Colwellia sp. M166: one gene and its partner. The protein of the gene in region 2 interacts with the protein of the main gene of each other region in a pairwise test. Links are inferred from orthologs where the notes say so. Each region holds a gene or a part of one and is shown on either strand. Other genes may lie near its edges.

Evidence for each region.
Region 1: the proteins of lpdA (region 2) and uvrD interact in binary tests that used the Escherichia coli proteins (3 or more experiments, as listed by UniProt). The link is inferred for Colwellia sp. M166 from one-to-one orthologs.

The regions. Positions count from the first base shown.
Region 1 is NZ_CP040755.1:2,386,102-2,398,341, forward strand. What follows is about bases 4,557-7,546. They hold uvrD (DNA helicase II), read right to left. Parts: upstream 7,144-7,546; coding sequence 4,969-7,143; downstream 4,557-4,968. Other genes in these bases: rarD (EamA family transporter RarD), read left to right, coding at 4,557-4,659; FGD67_RS10860 (HAD-IA family hydrolase), read right to left, coding at 7,286-7,546. Also shown: FGD67_RS10825 (DUF523 domain-containing protein), read right to left, coding at 1-190; FGD67_RS10830 (DUF3630 family protein), read right to left, coding at 320-625; FGD67_RS10835 (cytochrome c), read left to right, coding at 807-1,106; DNA helicase RecQ, read right to left, coding at 1,253-3,052; FGD67_RS10845 (thioesterase family protein), read left to right, coding at 3,181-3,636; more of rarD, read left to right, coding at 3,733-4,556; more of FGD67_RS10860, read right to left, coding at 7,547-7,996; FGD67_RS10865 (DUF484 family protein), read right to left, coding at 8,008-8,694; dapF (diaminopimelate epimerase), read right to left, coding at 8,715-9,545; lysA (diaminopimelate decarboxylase), read right to left, coding at 9,563-10,813; FGD67_RS10880 (lipoprotein), read right to left, coding at 10,825-10,995; iron donor protein CyaY, read left to right, coding at 11,106-11,426; hemC (hydroxymethylbilane synthase), read left to right, coding at 11,448-12,240. UniProt on the Escherichia coli protein: A helicase with DNA-dependent ATPase activity. Unwinds DNA duplexes with 3'-5' polarity. Translocates on single-stranded DNA with 3'-5' polarity. Initiates unwinding more efficiently from a nicked substrate than double-stranded DNA.
Region 2 is NZ_CP040755.1:3,030,787-3,042,947, reverse strand. What follows is about bases 9,251-12,161. They hold lpdA (dihydrolipoyl dehydrogenase), read right to left. Parts: upstream 11,466-12,161; coding sequence 10,035-11,465; downstream 9,251-10,034. Other genes in these bases: aceF (dihydrolipoyllysine-residue acetyltransferase), read right to left, coding at 11,725-12,161; FGD67_RS13800 (hypothetical protein), read right to left, coding at 9,544-9,888; FGD67_RS13805 (bifunctional aconitate hydratase 2/2-methylisocitrate dehydratase), read left to right, coding at 9,251-9,292. Also shown: FGD67_RS13825 (HlyD family secretion protein), read left to right, coding at 192-1,160; FGD67_RS13820 (ABC transporter ATP-binding protein), read left to right, coding at 1,160-2,116; FGD67_RS13815 (ABC transporter permease), read left to right, coding at 2,113-3,258; acnB (bifunctional aconitate hydratase 2/2-methylisocitrate dehydratase), read right to left, coding at 3,409-6,000; more of FGD67_RS13805, read left to right, coding at 6,497-9,250. UniProt on the Escherichia coli protein: Lipoamide dehydrogenase is a component of the glycine cleavage system as well as of the alpha-ketoacid dehydrogenase complexes.

The DNA of each region.
Region 1 (12,240 bases), 640 kb from region 2 along the record:
TTTCATTACTTAATTGAATTTCGGCTGGTGGCCTAGGAGTAGATAAACCTCCAGCTAATTCGGGGCAAATAACCACCAAGCGCTCAGCCGCTTGCCAACGTTTAAGCGTGGCGTTTACTAATAAATTATCACCACCATCATATCTAACCTTATGACCTAAAAAGCAGCTGCTTATCAGAATTTTTTCCATTAAAAGTTACCTTATTTCAAAGCTATTAAGTTGGTTCTCTCTCAGTGCTTATCAGCGGTTTGAGAACAACGATCATTTTTATAATGGCTGAGCATCAAGGTATAAACCCATTAAATAAGTCTTATAAGACTATGATAGAATTAGTTTAATTTCACTTAAACCTAGAATATCTTGCTCTGTAGCGCACTCTAACCAACAAGAGTGACTGTATTCTTCGAAGTTCAATAAAAATTCACTGACACCATAGTGTATTCTTACACAGTGAAGATCCGCACCTTGTATTGTTTCCATTACTTTTGCAGCAATCATTTGCACAAGATAGTCAATAATGACTGCCGTATTATCCATTGTCCATTCAACATTAAATTGGAACTGTAATACCCTTGAGTTAACTTCCTCAATATCGGTTATTTTTATAGCGTTTTTTGTCAACATAGGGCTCTACTTAATCTAGATTAGGGCTAATTAATTGTTTAAAACTTGTGCTAGCGCAACAAAGTAATAGATAATTTTTCATACTGGCATGATCCTAAAAAAAGCAACGACAACAGTTTACTTTTTACATATAATCAATTGAGGATCCTTTAATATTGTTTACCAAAGAGAGATTATATTTATGAAAAAACTTACTTTAGCTGTTGCCGCTACTGTTATGATGGCTTCACCTGTTTTCGCTGGCGACGCAGCTGCCGGTAAATCAAAAACTGCAATGTGTGCAGCGTGTCACGGTGCTGCAGGTGTTTCTGCTGTTCCTATGTACCCTAACCTTGCCGGTCAAAAAGAAGCTTACATTGCCAAGCAATTAAAAGATTTTAAATCGGGCAACCGTAAAGATCCAGTAATGGCTCCAATGGCTATGGCATTATCTGATGAAGATGTTGCTAACATTGCTGCTTACTACGCAAGTCTCAAGTAATTAGACTTTTTGTATAGTAGCATTTTCAAAATTTTATGATTTTACTCTACTGTACTGCATCTAAAAAGCGCTTTAATGCGCTTTTTTTGTCGCTGTAATTCAACAAACAGTAAGTAAGCGATGTCTAACTCAAAAGTAAACTTCATCTAGCTCTGGTGCTGTTTAATCAAGGACAAAAATGGCTCACCATAACGAGCAAGTTTAGTATCACCAATGCCACTGACATTGAGCATTTGTCGTGATGTTAAAGGTTTTATCCGTGCCAGCTCGGCTAAAGTCGCATCATTAAAAACAATAAAGGGTGCGATATCTTCAAGTTTGGCAATCTCTTTACGTAATGATCTTAACTTAGAGAATAAGGCTCGGTCATAAACTTTCTCACGTTTATTGCGTTGCCAGTAACTGGCCTTTTGTAAGCGAGGAGCCGCAAGCATCAACGGTTGAAGGCCTTTCAAAATACTACCAGCCGCTTGCGTTAAGCATAAGTTTGACTGAGCAGCGATATCTTGCTGTAAATAGCCTAAATGTATTAATTGCCGCACGATTGAAAACCAATAACCCGGCGTTTTATCTTTTCCGATACCAAAGGTTGAAACTTTATCATGGTTGAGTTGGATAATTTTGTCATTCAGCTCCGCGCGTAAAACAGCAACCACATGCTCTATATCGCCATTACCTTCAATACGATAGACACAAGAAAGCACTTTTTGCGCCGCTTGTGTGGCATCAAACTGGCTAGGTGGATCTAAGCAAATATCACAGTTACCGCAACTTTGCTCGGTAAATTCGGCAAAATAATTCAGCACAACTCGGCGTCGACAAGTTTGCGCCTCCACAAAACCTCGTAACGCCTGAAAGCGTTGTAATTCAACATTGACCCGTTGTTCATTTTCACCGTCAGCAATACGCTTATTGATACGTTCAACATCTTTTTCATCATAAAGAAAAAGTGCTTCTGCAGGTAAACCATCGCGGCCCGCTCGCCCTATCTCTTGATAGTACGACTCCAAGGTTCTAGGGGGCTCATAATGAATCACAAAGCGCACATTAGACTTATTAATCCCAAGCCCAAACGCTACGGTCGCAACAACAATTTGTATATCATCTTTCGCAAATTTATCTTGAATAATATTACGGATTTCTGCTTCTAAGCCGGCATGATAAGCGGAACAATTAATACCCGCTTCAGCTAAGCGCTTAGCTAATTTTTCAACCTGCCAACGACTATTACAATAGATAATGCCACACTCATCTTTACGCTTTTTGATATAGCCAATGGTTTGCTGTTCACCTTGATATTTATCGGCTAAGGTAAAGCGAATATTGGGCCGATCAAAGCTATCAAGATGAATGTAGGGGTCATGCAAGGCCAATTGTTGTAACATATCTCGACGTGTGGTGACATCAGCCGTTGCTGTTAGTGCCATCACCGGCACATGCGGGAAGTTTTGTTTTAACAGATGTAATTGGGTATACGCAGGTCTAAAATCATGTCCCCATTGCGATATACAATGTGCTTCATCAATGGCAAAAAGACTGACATCAAGGTGTGATAAACCTTGCAAAAAGTAATAGTTTTTTAATCGCTCAGGAGCAACATACAGTAATTTTATTTCACCTTGACCTAAGCGCCTAAAAATATCATTAATGGTATCGGCATCGAGTGAAGAGTTAACATAAGCGGCTGAAATTCCTTGCCTTACTAAGCCATCTACCTGATCTTTCATCAAGGCAATTAATGGCGAAACAACAATAGTAACCCCCGTCATCAAGGTAGCAGGCAACTGGTAGCACATTGATTTTCCGCCACCTGTAGGCATTAAGACTAAGCTATCTCGTCCCTGAAGTGCATAATTAATAATTTCTTCTTGCCCAGGACGAAACGTTTGATAACCAAAATGATGTTTAAGGGCTTCAGTTAATGTCGTAGGGGAAGTGGCTTGCAAGAGAGAATCTTCAGTAGATGAAATCAGCCGACATTTTAGCGCAGTAAGACCTTAGTGCGGAGATTTATTTTCAATATAACGGCAATTATTGTTATTCTTTTATCTCACTCGACCTAACAGGAAAGTTTATGACACATGAAGAATCGTTTCAGCAGCTAGCTCAATATTGGAGCCAAGCAATGCCTTTTAATCGATTATTGGGGCTAGAAGTGACAAAATTTGATAGCGAAGAATCTGCCGTCAGTATTGTTTGGCACGACAAGCTTATTGGTAACCCTGAACAAAGAATTCTCCATGGCGGTGTCACTGCATCAGCGCTAGATCTTGTTGGCGGCGTGGTAGCCGCAGCAAATATGCTATCTCAGCTACCTGAATTAACACCAGAAATAATTGCGCGAAGCCTAAGTCGCTTAAGTACCATTGATTTACGTACTGATTTTTTAAGACCGGGGCGTGGTGAAAACTTTATGGCAACGGCCAAAATCATTCGCAGTGGTAGTAAGGTTGCTGTTGCCCGCATGGAAATGCATAACGAAAAAGGCGATCATATTGCTTTTGGTACTGGCACTTACATGGTGGGGTAAAATTAACCCAAATATTTCTAACATCTCAATGGGTTGTTGAAATGATTAGTGCTATTATTAACGCTCTTATCCAATCTTAGCTATCAAACTTATTCCATGCCAACACCTGAAAAAGCAGCCTTACGCGCTGGTATTATTAGTGCTATATGCGCCTATACCATGTGGGGCATTGCCCCGTTATATTTTAAGCTCATAGATCATATTAATGCCGATGAAATCCTTGTGCACCGTGTTGTATGGTCAACGGTATTACTAACCTTTGTTGTGCTGCTTACCAAAAGATCGCGTTACTTTATTGATACTATTACACAACCTAAAATAGTGTTACGGCTGACTATTTCAGCAACATTTTTAGCCGTAAATTGGTTTATGTTTATTTGGGCAGTTAACAATGACCACTTGTTAGATGCTAGCTTAGGCTATTATATTAATCCGCTTTTTAGTGTTGCATTAGGGGTGATATTTTTAGGTGAACGCTTACGACCTTGGCAGCTCTTTGCCGTAGGGTTAGCGTTTGTTGGCGTTATTATTCAGCTCTTTATGATGGGCTCACTGCCGATAATATCTTTAGCATTAGCAGCCACTTTCGGTATTTATGGCTTATTACGTAAACAACTGCCTTTAGACTCTTTTGTCGGCTTACTGATAGAATCACTGATGATGCTACCAATAGCACTGATTTATTGGTTAGTATTTTTAAAAACCAGCACCGCTAATATGTTTGACAATGAACTATCATTAAACATGCTATTGATCTGTGCCGGCATTGTTACCACAGCGCCCTTACTCTGCTTTTCTGCTGCAACAAAACGTATGACGCTATCCGCTTTGGGCTTCTTTCAATATATTGGCCCTAGCATCATGTTTATTCTGGCGACATTTTATTATCAAGAACCGTTATATTTTGCTAAAATGATCACGTTTGCCTGCATTTGGACTGCATTAGCAATATTTAGCTTTGACTCAATAAAAGCCAGAAAACGAGCGGCAAAAAATTATCACCAGACAGCAAAAGTAGAATAAAAAACAGTTTTTTCTCATTTGTAACCTAAGAACTTTAAGAGCTATACGTGACAGCTTATCGATATTTTTAAAGTCTTAGGGACTGTTAACAGTAAAATAGATGACACTTGCCGTAAGCTGAAATTATATATTCGAGTAAGTAGTTGCTCAATTATTCGTATTGGAAAAAGTATAAGCAATGCTGACGGGCAAAATTCATTCTCACCAGTGGTAACAAGGCCCCAACATCTGCCAAACAAACCACCTGATTTAATTAAGTAACTCAACAAGCAGTTTTGACATTAAAACCCTTAGTTATTAATTACTTGCTTACAGTGTTTCCAAGTTAGCATAGGCAACCACGAGCCACTTGCAGCCTACATCAGCAAAATTAACTTGAATACGACTTTGTGGACCACTACCTTCATAGTTCAATACCACGCCATCGCCAAACTTTTTATGTCGAACATTTTGGCCTAATTTAAAGCCTGAGTTACCAAAACTCTCTAAAGTGATTGTTGATGAGAATCGACCTTTAGTTTTTGGCCTACTTACTTGGCTTTGTAAGCGAACTTCCTCGATGCACTCTTCAGGTAACTCCCGTAAAAATCGGCTAGCTTTATGGTTTTTCTCTTGACCATACAAGCGACGACTTTCTGCATGACATAAATATAATTTTTGCATGGCACGTGTCATACCGACGTAGCACAAGCGACGCTCTTCTTCTAAGCGACTAATATCTTCAACTGACTGCTGCGAAGGAAACATACCTTCTTCCAAACCAGCAATAAAGACTAATGGAAACTCTAAACCTTTCGCTGAATGCATAGTCATTAATTGCACAGCTGATTCATGTTCGTCAGCTTGTGATTCACCTGACTCTAATGCAGCGTGAGTCAAAAACGCGGTCAATGGACTTTGTTCTTCTTCAAGTTCAGGATCGACTTCAAAGGTCTGACAAGCGGTAACTAGCTCATTTAAGTTCTCTATTCTCGCTTCTGCACGTTCACCTTTTTCGGCTTGGTACATTGCTTTTAAACCTGAGTGTTGAATAACATAGTTTGCTTGTTGATCAAGGTTCAGGCTATTTGAATCATCTTCTAACTGGTCAATGACATTAATGAATTGTTGAATAACTTTAGCGCTACGGCCTTTAAGTTGTTCATTTTTCATCATCTGCTGACAGGCTTGCCACAAAGTGCATTCTAAGCTTCTCGCTGCATCGCGTACTAAGCTCAATGTTTGATTACCAATGCCACGTGTTGGTGTGTTAATCACACGTTCAAAGGCAGCGTCGTCGTCACGATTGTTTAATAAACGTAAGTAAGCAAGGGCATCTTTGATTTCTTGACGCTCAAAAAATCGTAAACCGCCATAAATTTTATAAGGCAGTTTTGCTTGAATTAATGCTTCTTCCATCAGTCGTGACTGAGCATTACTACGATATAAAATAGCGACATTATCCAATGAGCCGTCTTTTTTTCGCCATTCGGTGATACGTCCAGCAATAAAACGCGCTTCGTCAATCTCATTAAATGCGGTATAGATGGAGATTTTCTCTCCGGCATCACCGTCAGTCCACAAGTCTTTACCAAGGCGGTTGCTATTGTTGCCAATTAATTGGTTGGCGGCATTAAGAATATTAGCGGTTGAACGATAGTTTTGCTCAAGCTTAATGGTTTGTGCGCCATCAAAGTCCTGTAAAAAGCGTTGAATATTCTCAATTTTTGCACCACGCCAGCCATAGATAGATTGGTCATCATCACCAACAATCATCACGTTGCCACTTTTCTTGCCGAGCAAGTTTAACCACGCATACTGAATAGCATTGGTATCTTGAAACTCATCAACTAAAACATGGGCAAAACGCTGTTGATAGTGTTGCAATAATTCAGGATTATTAAGCCAAAGCTCATGAGCCCTTAGTAATAATTCAGCAAAATCGACTAATCCAGCACGATCACAGGTGTCTTGATAAACTCGATAAACTTTAACAAAAGTTTCTTCTGTGACATCAAATTGGGTATCAATATGCTGTGGTCGTAAACCTTCATCTTTTTTGCCATTGATATACCAAAGAAACTGCTTGGCTGGCCAGCGCTTTTCATCAAGCTCTAACGAGCGCACAATACGCTTAACCATACGAAGTTGATCGTCGGAATCAAGTACTTGGAAGCTTTGTGGTAATTTCGCTTCTTGAAAGTGCATGCGCAATAAGCGATGTGCTAAACCATGGAAAGTTCCTACCCACATGCCGTGCACATTACCATCAACGGTTTGCTCAACACGGGCGCGCATCTCAGCCGCTGCTTTATTGGTAAAAGTAACCGCTAAAATACTATGAGGTGATGCATGCTCAACTTTCATTAACCAAGCAATACGTTGTACTAAAACTCGCGTTTTACCACTACCTGCACCAGCAAGCACTAACATATTTTGTAAAGGCGCTGCCACAACATCTCGCTGCTTGTCGTTCAACGAATCAAGTAATTCAGAAACATCCATAGAAAGGTAAAATCAATAACAAAAATATAGCGCTATAATAGCAAGTTAAGCGCTATTTTGATAATGCAATTGGAAAAGCATTCAATAAACACTTTTACATTCTGACCAAGAGAAAAGCACTAAAGGTTTAAAAGACAATGGCCTATGAAACTATTTTTGTTAATTGCTCGACATTATCAAGTGCAATAGTAGGTAAAACCTTTAATGCTTTACCTACTTGATACGGATTTAACCAAGCCGTTTGGCAACCGGCATTGATCGCACCAAACACATCATTTTTCCCACAATCGCCAACATGTAGTAGCTGCTCAGGAGCTAGATGTAACGCCAGACAGGCTTTATCAAACATATCGCGGTCAGGTTTTAATTTATTTTCAATTGAGGCATGGAAGTGATGAGTAAAATACTGAGCAATACCTATTTTATCGGTATCAACATTACCATTGGTAATCGCAACTAACGGCATTTTAGTTTTAAGATAACCAAGAAAATCATGGGTATGCTGCGGCAGAGTAAAGTTACTACGTTGTTCAACAAAGTAATCTAGCGCATTATCCGCAAACATTGCCGCCTCAGCATCAGTCAAGCCAAGCGACAATGCACCTAAAAAGTAGCTTTTTTGTCGCAGTAGACCAACATCATGCTTTAATTCTGGTGCAAGCAGTAGCGCTTGCTGTCGAAAGGGCCACCAAAAACGAAAATCAAAAGCAGATGATTGAGCATTAAAAATATCTTTAAAATAACGAACCATTTTTGTATCGGTCGCCAACATGATCGGTTGATTACTGTAGAGCGTATCGTCTAAATCAAAACTAATAGCATGAAAAGGCTGTAGGCGCCGATAAAATCTCACAATAAAATGACCTAATAAAGCTGTTGGTAAAGTAGTTTTGCTACCAGTTTTTTAAATTGCCCTAATAGTAAGGTATCCATACGCGGATCAAAATGCTCAGCATCTTGGCTACTAATGGCTAAAAATCCAAGATCTTCTTCTAGGTGAGTTAATCGCACTAACACCACCGAACCGCTCGTCGGCTGAGAAAAAATCAATTCTTGTTCACTTTGTTGTAAACGACCGAAATAGTATTGCTCTTTACTTAATCTATTTTCAATGATTTCACGACAGTCGTTAATGATCAAAGAGCTGTGCTGAACGTCTGTTGGCTTGACTAACCATAGCTTCAATGAGTCTAATGACAACAACTGCGTAGTTGCTTGATGCAAACAATCCAATAACTCAGTCGCAGCAGTACAGTCTAATAAACGTAAATAGAGATCACTATACAATGCAAATAGTTGTTCATTCTGATTAGCAATCACCATTAATTGCGTAATTTCTTCTTCTAAATTATGAATTTTTTGTCGTTGTTGTGATAATTGCCGCTCGACTAAAGAGATCGTGCCACGCTGATGGTCTGGCAGCCTTAAACTGCTAACAAGTTCAGCTTGACGGTTAAAAAATTCAGGGTGCTGTTGCAGGTAACTAACGATTAATTCATCGGTTAGTTTTATATCGTCAGTCGACATAAGATTTTGATCATTTGATTGCATAGCTTTACTTTTATCTTGCTTTATAGGTTTATTTGACCGTCGAAAACATGTACGGCGGGGCCCGTCATTTTTACTGAATTGCCGGGGCCCTTCCAAAAGATTTTCAATTGACCACCAGGTAAATCAACTAACACTTGTCGATTGAGTTTTTTTTGCATTTGACCAACAACAACGGCGGCGCAAGCCCCGCTACCACAAGCCAAGGTTTCAGCAGCACCACGCTCATAGACACGTAGTTTAATATATTCAGGTGAAACCACTTCCATAAAACTAATATTGGCTTGTTGCGGAAAACGTTCATGCAGAGACAATGCTGCGCCCAACTTTGCTACCGGTGCCTTTTTTACATCATCAACCGTCAAAACACAGTGAGGGTTACCCATGGACACAACGCCACAAAGTACCGTCTCATCTTCACTACGCAAAATATAAGTACCTTCTTCTTTTTGCGCATTAAAAGGAATTTTACTCGGCTCAAATAGCGGTACCGGCATGTTGACAGAAACGTTGCCATCTCGTTCAATAAATAGCGTCATTTTACCTGATTGCGTTGACACCTTAATTTTATGTTTATTGGTTAAACTTTTTAAGCGGACAAACTTTGCAAAACAGCGCGCACCATTACCGCATTGCCCAACTTCACTGCCATCAGCATTAAAAATGCGATAATGAAAGTCCAAGTCAGGGTCATATGGCGGTTCAACAACCAGCACTTGATCGAAGCCAACTCCAAAATTTCGGTCAGCCAATTGCTTAATTTGTTCATTCGACAAATAAACATTTTGGGTCACATTGTCGAGCACGAGAAAATCGTTACCTAAACCGTGCATTTTAGAAAAATTTACTAACATCTATGCCTAATCTCACACTACAAAGGTAATAAGCTTTCGCCTTGCCATAATTGGCTTAACGCTTCACGTTGTCTTATCAAGTAACTTTCGCTTCCGTCCACCATCACCTCAGCGGCACGTGGTCGGCTATTATAATTAGAACTCATGGTAAAGCCATAAGCACCAGCACTGCGTATTGCAAGTAGGTCGCCAGAACGTATCGCCAATGTGCGGTCTTTACCAAGAAAATCTCCGGTTTCACATATTGGGCCAACCACATCGTATTGTGCACTAGCCACATCATCACGTTGTTCAACCGGAATAATAGCTTGCCATGCTTGATACAGCGCCGGCCTGATCAAATCGTTCATTGCCGCATCAACGATAGCAAAATTGCGTTCTTCACTGGTTTTTAGGTATTCAACTTCGGTCACCAAAATACCGGCATTCGCCATTACCGCTCTACCAGGCTCATAAATAAGTGTCAGCGCTCGACCGACTAATTTTTCAGCAATAGCTTTGGCATATTCATTCGGGTGCGGCGGCTTTTCATCATCATAACAAACGCCTAAACCACCACCGACATCAATATGTGAAAGCACAATACCTTGCTCAGCTAATTGGTCAACTAGCTTTAATACCCGATCAAGGGCATCTAAAAACGGCAATACTTCGGTTAGCTGTGAACCAATATGACAATCAACACCTTGAATATTAATATGCGATAAGGTCGTCGCATGTTGATATAACTCTGGAGCTTGCTCAATGCCAATGCCAAATTTATTTTCTTTTAAGCCGGTCGAAATATAAGGGTGTGTACCCGCGTCAACATCAGGATTAACCCGAAGAGAAATTGGCGCAATTTTATCAAGCTTTTCAGCGACAGCTTGAATACGCTCTAACTCTGCTGGTGATTCAACATTGAAACAATAAATACCCAGATTAAGCGCAAAAGCAATTTCATCTGAGGTTTTACCCACCCCAGAAAATACCACTTTTTTCGGATCGCCACCGGCCTCAATGACCCGCATCAACTCACCTTTGGAGACAATATCAAAGCCAGAGCCTAGGCGCGCCATCACATTAAGCACTGCAATATTACTGTTAGCTTTTACTGCATAACAAACAAGATGCGGACGCTCGCCTGCCGCTTGGTCAAAAGCATGCCAGTGGCGCTCAATAGTCGCACGAGAATAAATATAGAGTGGTGTACCGTATTGCTTTGCTAATTCAGCGACCTGACATTGCTCGGCGTATAATGAATGCTGTTTACGATTGAAGAAGTCCAATGCCGTTGCCCCTACTGTTCTAAACTGGTTTTATCCATACTTTTATCAGTTTCTTCACTTGTTTTTGCTAAGTTCTCTTGCTGTTGCTCAGGAGTTTGGTATAAAGGACCTTTAATGCCACAGCCTGTTATGGTTGCCAAACTAAGCAAACTGATGAAAATAATTACAATTTGTTTATGCATAATTGATTTATTCGATTTTTTTCCCATGATAGACGTTTTATAATCCCATGACCAATAATTACCAAGCAAAGATGAAAGAATCATAAAGCTCAGGTAAAAAGGAACGATTAATGAATGATAGTCAATACAATTTAGCTGCTGATGATATCTTACTTGCAGTAGAAGAAGCCATCGAAGATTGCGGCTGCGATATCGATTACGAAGGTGTTGGCGGCTTATTAACCCTAACATTTAAGAATAACAGTAAGATCATCATTAACAAGCAAGCACCCTTACACGAAATTTGGGTAGCAACGAAATTTAACGGTCATCACTTTCATTTTGAAAATGAACAGTGGGTTGATAAGCGCGGCGGCGGAGAACTGTGGCAGTTTTTATCTGATGCCGCCAGCAAACAAGCAGAAGAAAGCATTGTCCTCTCTGCGCAATAAACATTAAATAAGGTAATTGAAATGACGCAACAAACCGTACGTATTGCAACGCGAAAAAGCGCACTGGCACTGTGGCAAGCAGAGTATGTAAAAGCACAACTTGAACACTTTCACCCGGGCATCAATGTTGAACTTGTGCCGATGACCACCAAAGGCGATATCATTCTCGATACACCGCTAGCCAAAGTTGGCGGCAAAGGTTTGTTTGTCAAAGAGCTTGAAGTGGCGATGCTAGAAAATCGTGCCGATATTGCCGTGCATTCAATGAAAGATGTACCAGTAGAGTTTCCTGAAGGCTTAGGTTTAGAAATTATTTGTCCACGTGAAGACCCTCGTGATGCTTTTGTTTCTAATACCATCAATAGTTTAGCTGAGTTACCGCAAGGTGCTGTTGTTGGAACTTCAAGTTTACGTCGTCAATGCCAAATTAAAGCCATGCGTCCAGATTTAGATATTCGCGATTTGCGTGGTAACGTCAATACCCGTCTTAAAAAGTTAGATAATGGCGAGTATGACGCCATCATACTGGCTTCAGCAGGCCTGATTCGTTTAGAAATGCCTGAGCGTATTCGCGAGTATATTGCTGCAGAAGTCATGCTACCGGCAAATGGCCAAGGTGCGGTTGGTATTGAATGTCGTACTGATGATGCGACAATTAAAGCGCTATTAGCGCCTCTTGGCTGTGAAGAAACGCGTATTCGGGTTATCGCCGAACGGGCAATGAATCGTGCACTTGAAGGTGGCTGTCAGGTTCCTATTGGTAGCTATGCTGTACTTAACGGTCAAGAACTTCATTTGCGAGGTTTAGTCGGCG
Region 2 (12,161 bases):
CCCTAACGTCGTAACTTAGCTACTCAGGCTAATGATAAAACCTGAGCGAAACAAGAATAATTTAAACGCACTCATATTGATATAAGCACTATTTTATCGCCATTTTCTAACCGTTACCTTGAACTTGTAGCCCTTAAGCGTAAACTTGAGCTATAGGCTAATTTAGCGGCATTTTCAGGAAGAAATTTATCATGCTTAATAAAATATTAATCAGCTTTATATTGTTACTTTTTGTCGGCTGTAGCCACGAGCAAGAAAATGTTGCGTTAGGCACCTTAGAGCGTGATCGTATTGCACACACAGCAACCGTCAGTGAAGTGATCACCGACTTACCCATAGCAGCCGGCAGTAAGGTCACTAAAGGCATGGTATTGGTAAAGCTTGATGATGACTTACAAAAAGCATCGGTTGCCAAAGCGAGAGCGCAAGTACAACAGGCGCAAGCAACCTTAACCAAAGCACACAATGGTGCCCGAGCAGAAGAGGTAGCAGCTGCAAAAGCCAATGTAGCAGGCGCTAAAGCAGCACTGGCAAAAAGTATGGCAAATTACACTCGAGCAAAAAGTTTAATAAAAGCTAATTTAACCAGCCAAGCCGCTCTTGATGACGCCATCGCAAGTCGGGATGAAAATTTAGCAACACTGAGCAGTACTCAAGAGCAATTATTACAACTGATTAATGGTACACGGATTGAAGATTTAGCCATTGCTGAAGCGGTTTTGGCAAGCAATATTGCCATGCTAAGCAGTGAAGAAAAAAAGCTCAGTAATTTGACCATTACGGCAAAGCGTGATGGCATTTTAGATAACTTACCGTGGAATTTAGGAGAACGAGTTACTGCCGGTAGTCCTGTAGCTATTGTGCTAGCGGGTAAAGCGCCTTTTGCCCGTGTTTATATTCCTGGGCCTTACCGGGTTCATATCAAAGTCGGTGACCCATTAGCTGTGCATGTTGACGGTTTAGCTAAGCCTATTCTCGGTAAGGTGCGCTGGATAGCTACCGAGCCGGCGTTCACGCCTTATTATGCGCTTAACCAAGCTGAGCGTGCTAACTTAATGTATTTAGCCGAAATAATGTTGCCTGACAATACTAGCGATTTACCTAGCGGCATTCCCGCCCAAGTCGTTTTACCACTGGTAACTGGCCTAAGTGAACGCTAATGACTGAATTCGCCATTGATGCCCGCAATTTAACCCGAAAATTTGCCGCAACGACCGCCGTATCGTCATTAAATTTGCAGGTAGAAAAACAGCGCATTTATGGTTTTCTTGGCCCCAATGGCTCAGGAAAAACCACCGCTATTCGCTTATTCACCGGTTTGCTCAAACCGAGTAGCGGCAGCGTAAACGTCTTAGGACTTAATTTACCTGAAGATGCGGAACGCTTGCGCAGACAAATAGGTTATATGACCCAAAAATTTTCGCTTTATGATGATTTAACCATCACCGAAAACATGCAGTTTATTGCTCGTATTTACGGCTTAAGCCCAAAAGAGCAAAAAGCTCGCCTCGATGAACTGGTCAGTATTTACCAATTATCAAAGCTTAAAAAGCAATTGGCTGGCAGTTTAAGTGGCGGACAAAAACAACGTTTAGCATTGGCTTGTGCGGTAATGCATCAACCTAAATTATTGTTTTTAGATGAGCCAACCTCGGCGGTCGATCCTGAAAATCGTCGTGAATTTTGGGAGCAACTCTTTGATCTCTGTGATCAAGGCATGACGATTTTAGTTTCAACACATTACATGGACGAGGCTGAACGCTGTCATAAATTAGCTATTTTAGAGAATGGTATTAAGCGCGCTGATGATTCGCCCGCACAATTAATGGCCAACATGCCGGCGAATGTTATTGAAGTATCAACCGATAATCTTAGACAATTAAAACAGCAGTTAATTGCTTTACCCGAAGTGGTATCGGCCTCACAACTGGGGGCTCATTTGCGCGTGTTGGTCAATAAATCGATTACCGATCCTATCGACTTTCTAAACCAAAGCCATATTATGCCGAGCCACACAGCAATGCACTTAGTTCGAGCGAGTCTTGAAGATGTTTTTGTCTTATCAACAGGCAGTCATACTATTTTGCCAGCAGAGACAAATAAGGTGAAGGCATGAAATCCTTATTAAGAATTCAAGCCATTGTTATAAAAGAGTTAATTCAACTTAGACGCGACAGAATGACTTTTGGGATGGTGATCATGATCCCTTTAGTGCAATTGCTACTTTTTGCCTTTGCCATTAATACCAATATTCGCCATATTCCGGTTGGTATCGTCGATCAGAGCCAAACCGCATTGAGTCGGGTGTTACAACAAACCATTTCAGCAACTAGTATCGTTAATTTTACCCATCATTATACCTCGTTACCGCAAGCGCAAGCCGCTATTGACCGTGGTGATGTTCGCGCTGTGCTGATCATTCCAAAAGATGTTAGCCAACGTCTAGTGCGCCACGCTACTGTCGGTTTTGGCTTACCGCCAGCCAGCGATGAAGAAACTAGCCGCCCGATTGCGCAATGGTTAGTCGATGGCTCTGATACTGCGATTGCAGCTAGCATAAAAAGTTTACGCAATATGCCCTTAGCTGAATTATTAGACAAACCGGTTAACCGTAATGTACCAACCTTTGAAGTGACTTTACTGTATAATCCCGAGCAACGTAGTGTGGTCAATATTGTCCCTGGGCTGGTCGGCATTATTCTCACGATGACCATGATCATGTTTACCTCAGCCGCTATTGTTCGCGAGCGAGAGCGTGGCAATATGGAACTATTAATTACCACGCCTTTAGCTGCACTTGAACTGATGATAGGTAAAATTTTTCCGTATATATTTATTGGCGCCATTCAAGTCATCATTATTTTAGGCTTGGGATATTTCTTTTTTAACGCGCCAATTAATGGCGGTTTATGGCAATTAACTTTCGCAACCCTACTGTTTATTTCTGCAAGTTTAGTACTAGGTTTAGTAATATCTACGTTAGCGAAAAACCAATTACAATCAATGCAAATGACGGTATTTATATTACTTCCGTCGATATTATTATCCGGCTTTATGTTTCCTTACGAAGGTATGCCGGAAATAGCGCAGTACATCGCAGAAGGTTTACCGGCAACTCATTTTATTCGACTGGTGCGTGGCGTTGTTTTACGTGATGTAGCCGTAGTTGATATGACGTTTGACATGGTATGGTTAATCGGCTTCACCTTACTAGGCTTGATGGTTGCGGCCTTGCGCTTTAAAAAGTCTCTCGATTAGTTTTATAACAATTGAAATAAAATACAAAAACGCCGATTGATTTAAAAACCAACCGACGTTTATAGTTATTTTCATTAAGCCAATACATAGCTCAATAACACACCAAAACCTACGCTCTAGTGTGCTATAAATCAGCAGCAAGACTGCAAGTTAAGCTTCTACTTGTAAAATTACCGTCTCAGCTTTCTTGGTATAACTATCCATAGTGTGAAAGTTCAAGTAACGATAAGTATCAGCTGCTGTTGCATTAATTTTCGACGCATACATCATGTACTCATCAACTGACGGTAACTTACCTAAGATAGCACCAACACCCGCTAACTCAGCTGAGGTTAAGTATACATTCGCGCCATTACCTAAACGGTTAGGGAAGTTACGTGTTGAGGTTGACAGCACAGTAGACTTTTCTTCAACACGCGCTTGATTACCCATACACAATGAACAACCCGGCGTTTCAATACGAGCCCCTGCCTTGCCATAAATACTGTAATAACCTTCAGCCGTTAATTGATCTCTATCCATTTTCGTTGGTGGTGCAACCCATAAACGTGTGGGTAAAATTTTGCCAAAGTTTTCAATCAATTTACCCGCAGCGCGGAAGTGACCAATATTGGTCATACATGAACCAATGAAGACTTCATCAATTGCAGTGCCGGCAACTTCTGACAGCAGCTTTGCATCATCAGGATCGTTTGGACAACAAACAATTGGCTCTTTAATATCAGCTAAATCTATCTCGATAATATGCGCGTATTCAGCGTCAGGGTCGGCGGCCATCAATGATGGCTCAGCTAACCATGCCTCCATACCTTTGATACGACGCGTAATCGTTCGCACATCACCATAGCCTTCACTGATCATCCACTTCAACATCACAATGTTGGAGTTTAAATATTCAGCAACAGCTGATTCTTCAAGCTTGATTGAACAACCGCCAGCTGAACGTTCAGCTGAAGCATCTGATAATTCAAATGCTTGTTCAACGGTTAAGCCTTTCAAACCTTCAATTTCTAATACACGGCCAGAGAACTCATTAATTTTCCCCGCCTTTTCAACCGTTAACAAACCATTTTTAATGCCGTAATAGGGAATAGCATGCACTAAGTCACGTAAGGTGATACCCGGTTGCATTTCACCTTTAAAACGTACCAATACTGACTCAGGCATATCAAGCGGCATCACACCGGTTGCGGCAGCAAAGGCGACCAAACCAGAGCCGGCAGGAAATGAAATACCTAGCGGGAAACGGGTATGTGAATCACCACCAGTGCCAACCGTATCAGGTAATAACATACGGTTTAACCATGAGTGAATAACACCATCACCTGGGCGCAGTGAGACACCACCACGATCCATCATAAAATCTGGTAAGGTATGATGCGTCACGACATCAACCGGCTTAGGATAAGCAGAAGTATGGCAGAAAGACTGCATGGTTAAATCAGCTGAAAAACCTAAACAAGCGAGATCTTTTAATTCATCTCGTGTCATAGGGCCGGTGGTATCTTGCGAGCCAACGGTGGTCATTTTAGGTTCACAGTATTGACCAGCACGAACGCCATCAACACCACAAGCCTTACCGACCATCTTCTGGGCTAAGGTAAAACCTTTAGTTGAAGATGTTACTGGCGCTTGCTGAGCAAACAAGTCTGGCATAGGTAAACCTAAAGCTTCACAAGCTCTGGTCGTTAAACCTCGACCAATAATCAATGGAATACGACCACCAGCACGAACTTCATCTAATAACACTGGGCTGAGTTTAAATTCAGCGATAACTTCACCGGTCGCACTTTTAACAACACCTTCATATGGATAGATGTCGATAACATCACCCATATGCATTTTTTGCACATCTAATTCAATCGGTAATGCGCCTGAATCTTCCATGGTATTGTAAAAAATAGGCGCAATTTTACCGCCTAAACAGACACCACCACTACGTTTGTTAGGAATGCAAGGAATATCATCCCCCATAAACCAAAGCACTGAGTTAGTGGCAGACTTACGTGAAGAGCCGGTACCAACAACATCACCAACATAAGCCAATGGAATGCCATCTTTTTGTAACGCTTCAAGTTGCTTAATCGGGCCAACAACACCATCTTCATCCGGTGTAATACCCTCACGCTCAATTTTAAGCATAGCTTTTGCGTGTAAAGGAATATCAGGACGTGACCAAGCATCTGGCGCTGGTGATAAATCATCAGTATTAGTTTCACCGCTTACTTTAAATACTTTAACGGTAATTTTTGTCGCGACTTTCTCTTTTGCGGTAAACCACTCGGCATCAGCCCAAGATTGCAATACTTGCTTAGCTGCAGTATTACCGGCTTGGGCTTTTTCTTGCACATCATGGAAAGCATCGAACATCAGTAAAGTATGTGACAAACCTTCAGCGGCAGCAGCAGATAGCGTGTCGTTATCTAAAAGTTCGATCATCGGTTGAATATTGTAACCACCTAGCATAGTGCCCAGTAATTTCGTTGCTTGCTCTGGTGATAAAATGGGCGAAGATGTTTCACCTTTGGTGACTGCCGCTAAAAACCCGGCTTTTACATAAGCGGCATCATCAACGCCGGCAGGCACACGATTGGTTAATAAATCAATTAAAAATTCTTCTTCACCTGCTGGTGGTGCTTTAATTAATTCAACCAAAGCTGCAGTTTGTTCAGCATCTAATGGTTTTGGCACAATACCTTCAGCAGCGCGTTCGTCTCTATGTTTACGATAATCTTGAAGCACGGTGTTCACCTCTGTGGTAAGGATAGCTAACCTTAATTCTTTTATTTAGCCGCCCTGATTAGGTTGGCGCGAATTAAGTTTGTTAAGTATCTAAGATTAAAAAAATTTTCACTACGATTATACGACAACATGTACATTAATTGAACTACAGCGGTAATCATCAACTGTATCCTTACTATGAATGTTACTTATAATTCTTTTAAATCAATAATGTGCGATTCTTACGAGGACTGCATCTACGACTAAATGATTAGAGCGAATCAGCAAGTTTATGTTTAAGCTGCTTGTTTGGCATAAACAGCTTAAGCATATAAGCGAAGATTATTGAAAAGTATAATCAACATAACTAAAGCTTCTATCCGGTATAACCACCATGAATAGTGTTTATTTTATCAAATGATTCATAGTCGTTAAAAAATCAGGTAAAATAGCGCCAAAATTTGTCCCAGCTAATGATCATGTTATTAGCATCTTATAGCTAGAGAGAGAATATCAAATGAGCCTGTATTTAGAATATATAGCAGAAATTGAAAATCGTAAAAATGAGCTAGGTTTAGCACCTAAGCCTATCGATAGTGCTGAGTTATTAGCGGAAATCATTGAGCAAATTAAAGATCAAGGACACGCACACCGCGAAGATTCTTTGAACTTCTTTATCTATAACACCTTACCAGGTACTACCAGTGCCGCCGGTGAAAAAGCCGCCTTTTTGAAAAAAATCATTTTAGGTGAAGAAGTTGTAGCAGAGATAACACCTGAATTTGCCTTTGAATTGCTGTCGCACATGAAAGGTGGCCCATCTATCGAAGCACTACTTGACCTAGCATTAAGTGACGATTCAGCATTATCGACACCAGCTTCTAACGTATTAAAAACTCAAGTATTCTTATACGATGCTGATACAGCTCGTCTTGAAGACGCGTTTAAAGCAGGCAATGCCGTTGCTAAAGAGCTTTTAGAAAGTTATGCCGCAGCTGAATTTTTCACAAAACTACCTGACATTGAAGAAAAAATTGAAGTTGTAACTTATATTGCTGGTGAAGGCGATATCTCAACTGATTTACTTTCTCCAGGTCACCAAGCACATTCTCGTGCTGACCGTGAGTTACACGGCCAGTGTATGATCACGCCAGAAGCACAAAAAGAAATACAAGCATTACAAGCTAAGCACCCGAAAGCAAAAGTTATGCTTATTGCGGAAAAAGGCACGATGGGCGTTGGTTCTTCTCGTATGTCTGGTGTTAACAACGTGGCACTTTGGGCCGGTAAACAAGCAAGTCCATATGTACCATTTATTAACATTGCACCTGTAGTTGCAGGTACTAACGGTATTTCTCCAATCTTCTTAACGACTGTTGATGTCACTGGTGGTATTGGTCTTGATCTTAAAAACTGGGTTAAGAAAGTAGATGCCAATGGTAATAACGTTGTTGACGAAAATGGCGATGCTGTTTTAGAAGAAGCTTACTCAGTTGCCACTGGTACTGTGTTAACGATTGATACTAAAGCGAAGAAACTATTAAACGGTGATAAAGAACTAGCTGACATCTCTTCAGCCTTTACCCCGCAAAAAGTAGAATTCATGAAAGCTGGCGGCTCTTACGCTGTTGTATTTGGTAAGAAACTACAAACCTTTGCCTCTGAAGCTTTAGGCGTAGCCACTAAACTTGTTTATGCTGCTTCGAAAGAAATTTCACATGCAGGTCAAGGCCTGACAGCCGTTGAAAAAATATTCAACAGAAATGCTGTTGGTGTTCTTTCTGAAACCGATCTTCATGCCGGTTCAGATGTGCGCGTTAAAGTGAACATTGTTGGCTCACAAGACACTACCGGCCCGATGACTTGCCAAGAGCTAGAAGCGATGGCAGCATCAACTATCTCTCCTTTAGTTGACGGTGCATATCAATCTGGTTGTCACACTGCATCAGTTTGGGATAGCAAAGCTAAAGCTAACATTCCTAAGCTCATGAGTTTCATGAACAAGTTTGGCCTAATCACAGCGCGTGACCCTAAAGGTGTTTACCACGCGATGACTGACGTAATTCATAAAGTATTAAATGATATTACTGTCGATGACCGCGCTATCATCATTGGTGGTGACTCGCATACGCGTATGTCTAAAGGTGTCGCATTTGGCGCCGACTCAGGTACTGTTGCCATTGCACTGGCGACAGGTGAGGCAGCGATGCCAATTCCAGAGTCGGTTAAAGTTACCTTTAAAGGCAAAATGCAAGCTCACATGGATTTCCGTGATGTTGTGCATGCAACACAAGCACAAATGCTTAAGCAATTTGGCGGCGAAAACGTCTTCCAAGGTCGTATCATTGAAGTGCATATTGGTACATTAATGGCTGACCAAGCATTTACTTTCACTGATTGGTCTGCAGAAATGAAGGCAAAAGCTTCAATCTGTATCTCTAATGATGAAACCTTAATTAAGTCAATCGAGCTTGCTAAGAGCCGTATCCAAATCATGATCGACAAGGGTATGGAAAACGAAGCTAAAACGCTTACCGGTTTAATCGCATTAGCTAACAAGCGTATTGAAGAAGTTAAATCAGGCACTAGTCCAGCACTAGCACCGGACGACGCAGCTAAATACTATGCAGAAGTTGTTATCGACTTAGATGTTATCGACCAACCAATGATTGCTGATCCTGATGTAAACAACGACGATGCCTCAAAACGTTATACACATGATGTTATTCGTCCAGTGTCATACTACAACGACAAGCCAGTAGACTTAGCATTCGTTGGCTCTTGTATGGTACATAAAGGCGACATGCAAATCATCGCTCAAATGTTACGTAACATTGAACAGCAAAACGGCAGCGTATCATTTAAAGCGCCATTAGTTGTTGCGCCACCAACTTACAACATAGTTGATGAGTTAAAAGCTGAAGGTGACTGGGATATTCTTAAAAAATACTCAGGCTTTGAATTTGATGATGCTAACCCGAAAGGCGAAGCACGTACTAAATATGAAAACATTATGTATTTAGAACGCCCAGGTTGTAACTTATGTATGGGTAACCAAGAAAAAGCTGAACCTGGCGATACGGTTATCGCAACATCAACGCGTTTATTCCAAGGTCGTGTTGTTGCCGATACTGCTGAGAAAAAAGGTGAATCATTACTAGGTTCAACACCTCTAGTTGTGCTTTCAGCTGTACTTGGCCGTTTCCCATCATTAGAAGAATATAAAGCTGCTGTTGAAGGTATTGACTTAACTCGCTTCGCTCCTCCTACAGAAGAGATGAGCACTAAGTACGTACCGATTAAAATGGTATAAGCTTGGTCTATTTGTTTAGCTAACATGGCTCGTTAACGTTAGCTAAACTCGATGTTCGACTTAATGCTTAAATCAAGAGTTGAGAGAACATTTAAGGTTAAATACCAAAAAAGGTGACTTAATATAAGTCACCTTTTTTTATGTCTTCGCTAAATTGATATTAGCTAGCAGTAAGGTTAATTTAGCGGCTCAATGCCGCCCATACTGCTGTCTTGTTACTTATTACTAACCGCAGAAAGACATTCAATACATTATGGATTAGGACACTCAATATTCGCTGATAATGAAGGCAGAATCATATTAGGAAATGACAATTTATCATCAAAGCGCTCTACCCCTGCTAACACTTCAATTTTAAAACCGTAACTTTTGCAAATACGCAGTGACTGACGCATTAAAAATGTTGCTAATTTACTAAACTCTGTATTTTGTTTTGTGATCACTTGTAGGTGATACTTACCATCTATTAAATCTGTTTGTTTAAACTGCACTTGATGATCAAAATCCCATTCTGACGCACCATTGGCTGTAGTGGCAAGACTTGAACAAGCACTAATTGATAATAATATTATTAAAAAAGCGGTAATTTTCATCATTAAAATATCCTATAGCCAAATAAAACGTCTGTAGTATCAGTATAGTCGTGCAAAAAATTGATAGCTACTGCAAATTAAGAACACAAAAAAGCCAGCATCTCGGCTGGCTTTCTAATTAACTTACTGAAACCTTAAGACCCAAGAAATTACTTTTTCTTTTTAACTGCTTTTGCATTAGGTAAATCAGTGATTGAACCTTCAAAGATTTCTGCTGCTAAGCCGATTGATTCATTTAGTGTTGGATGAGCATGAATAGTTAATGCAAGATCTTCTGCATCAGCACCCATTTCAACGGCTAAACAAACTTCACCTAGCATTTCGCCAGCATTGATACCAACAATAGCACCACCAAGGACACGGCCAGTTTCTTTTTCGAAGATCATCTTAGTTTTACCTTCAGTACGTGCAGAGGCAATTGCACGACCAGAAGCTGCCCAAGGGAAGTTAGCTACTTCAATGTTTAAACCTTGCTCTTTCGCTTCACGCTCAGTAACACCAACCCAAGCCATTTCTGGATCAGTATAAGCAATTGAAGGAATACAACGAGGGTCAAATACGTGCTTCTTACCAGCAATAACTTCAGCAGCACAATGTGCTTCATGTACGGCTTTGTGAGCAAGCATAGGTTGACCAACAACGTCACCGATAGCAAAAATATGGTTTACGTTCGTGCGAAGCTCGTTAGTTACATTGATAAAACCACGTTCGTCAACATTAACACCGGCTTTATCAGCCGCAACTAAGTGACCATTTGGCTTACGACCAACTGCAACTAAAATCTTGTCATAGCGTACTTGCTCAGCTGGTGCATTTTTACCTTCAAATGTTACATACAAACCATCGTCTTTTGCTTCAACTGCAACAACTTTGGTTGATAACATGATGTTGAATTTTTTCTTGTTGAAGTTAGTGTAAACTTTAACAATGTCTTTATCAGCAGCTGGCACTAATTGATCAGCAAATTCCACGACAGAAACGTTTGAACCTAGTGCTTTATATACCGTCCCCATTTCTAGGCCGATAATACCGCCACCAAGTACCAACATTTCTTCAGGGATGTCTTGAAGCTCTAAAGCACCGGTTGAATCAATAACACGTGGGTCTTCAGTTGGGATGAAAGGTAAATCAACTACTGAAGAACCTGCTGCAATAATCGCATTATCAAAAGTAATGGTTGTTTTACCATCAGCGCCTTCAACTTCGACAGTTTTATCAGAAGTGAATTTACCGTAACCAAATACCGTTTTAACTTTACGTGCTTTAGCCATACCGCCTAAACCACCAGTTAATTGACCAACAACGCTTTCTTTCCAGTCACGAATTTTGTCTAAATCAATTTTAGGAGTACCAAAAGTAACACCATGAGACGCCATTGCTGCCGCGTCATCAATAACTTTAGCTACGTGTAAAAGTGCTTTTGAAGGGATACAACCCACATTCAAACAAACGCCACCAAGCGTCTCACGGCTTTCAACTAACACTACGTCTAAACCTAAATCTGCTGCGCGAAATGCTGCTGAATAGCCACCAGGACCCGCACCTAAAACTACTACTTGAGTTTTAATATCGTTACTCATGCTAACCTCAAAAATTGATGTATTTATTGCTGGTTATGCCAGCCTATATTTGCCAAACGTTTATTAAAGCTATTAACAATTAATACTTTCAGCACTTTTGGTATTTTTCTTGTCGCAATTTTACTTAAAGCGCACAAGGATCGCTATCTTTTAATCAGCAATTATTGATGAAAAGTGGGCAAAAATGAAAATCAATCACTGGTTTTCACTTTGCCAACTTATTGCAACATAACGCTGATATATATCAAATGTTAGTGAACTATAATATGAGTGTTCTAATATCACTCATCACATTTGATAGATGCACAGTAAAGCGTGCTGCCAACGCACCGTCAATTACCCGATGGTCGTATGACATTGATAATGGCAACATAAGCTTAGGTTCAAAGTCTTTACCGTTCCACTTGGGTTTCATTTCAGATTTTGAAACCCCTAAAATAGCCACTTCTGGTGCATTGACAATCGGCGTAAATGCCGTGCCACCAATACCGCCTAAACTTGAAATGGTAAAGCACCCACCTTGCATATCAGCAGCCTTAAGCTTGCCATCACGTGCTTTGATGCTAATTTCAAGTAACTCACGTGATAACTGATGAATGCCTTTTTGATCAACATCACGTACTACCGGTACAACCAAACCATTTGGAGTATCAACCGCAACACCGATGTGAATGTACTTTTTCAAGATTAAACTTT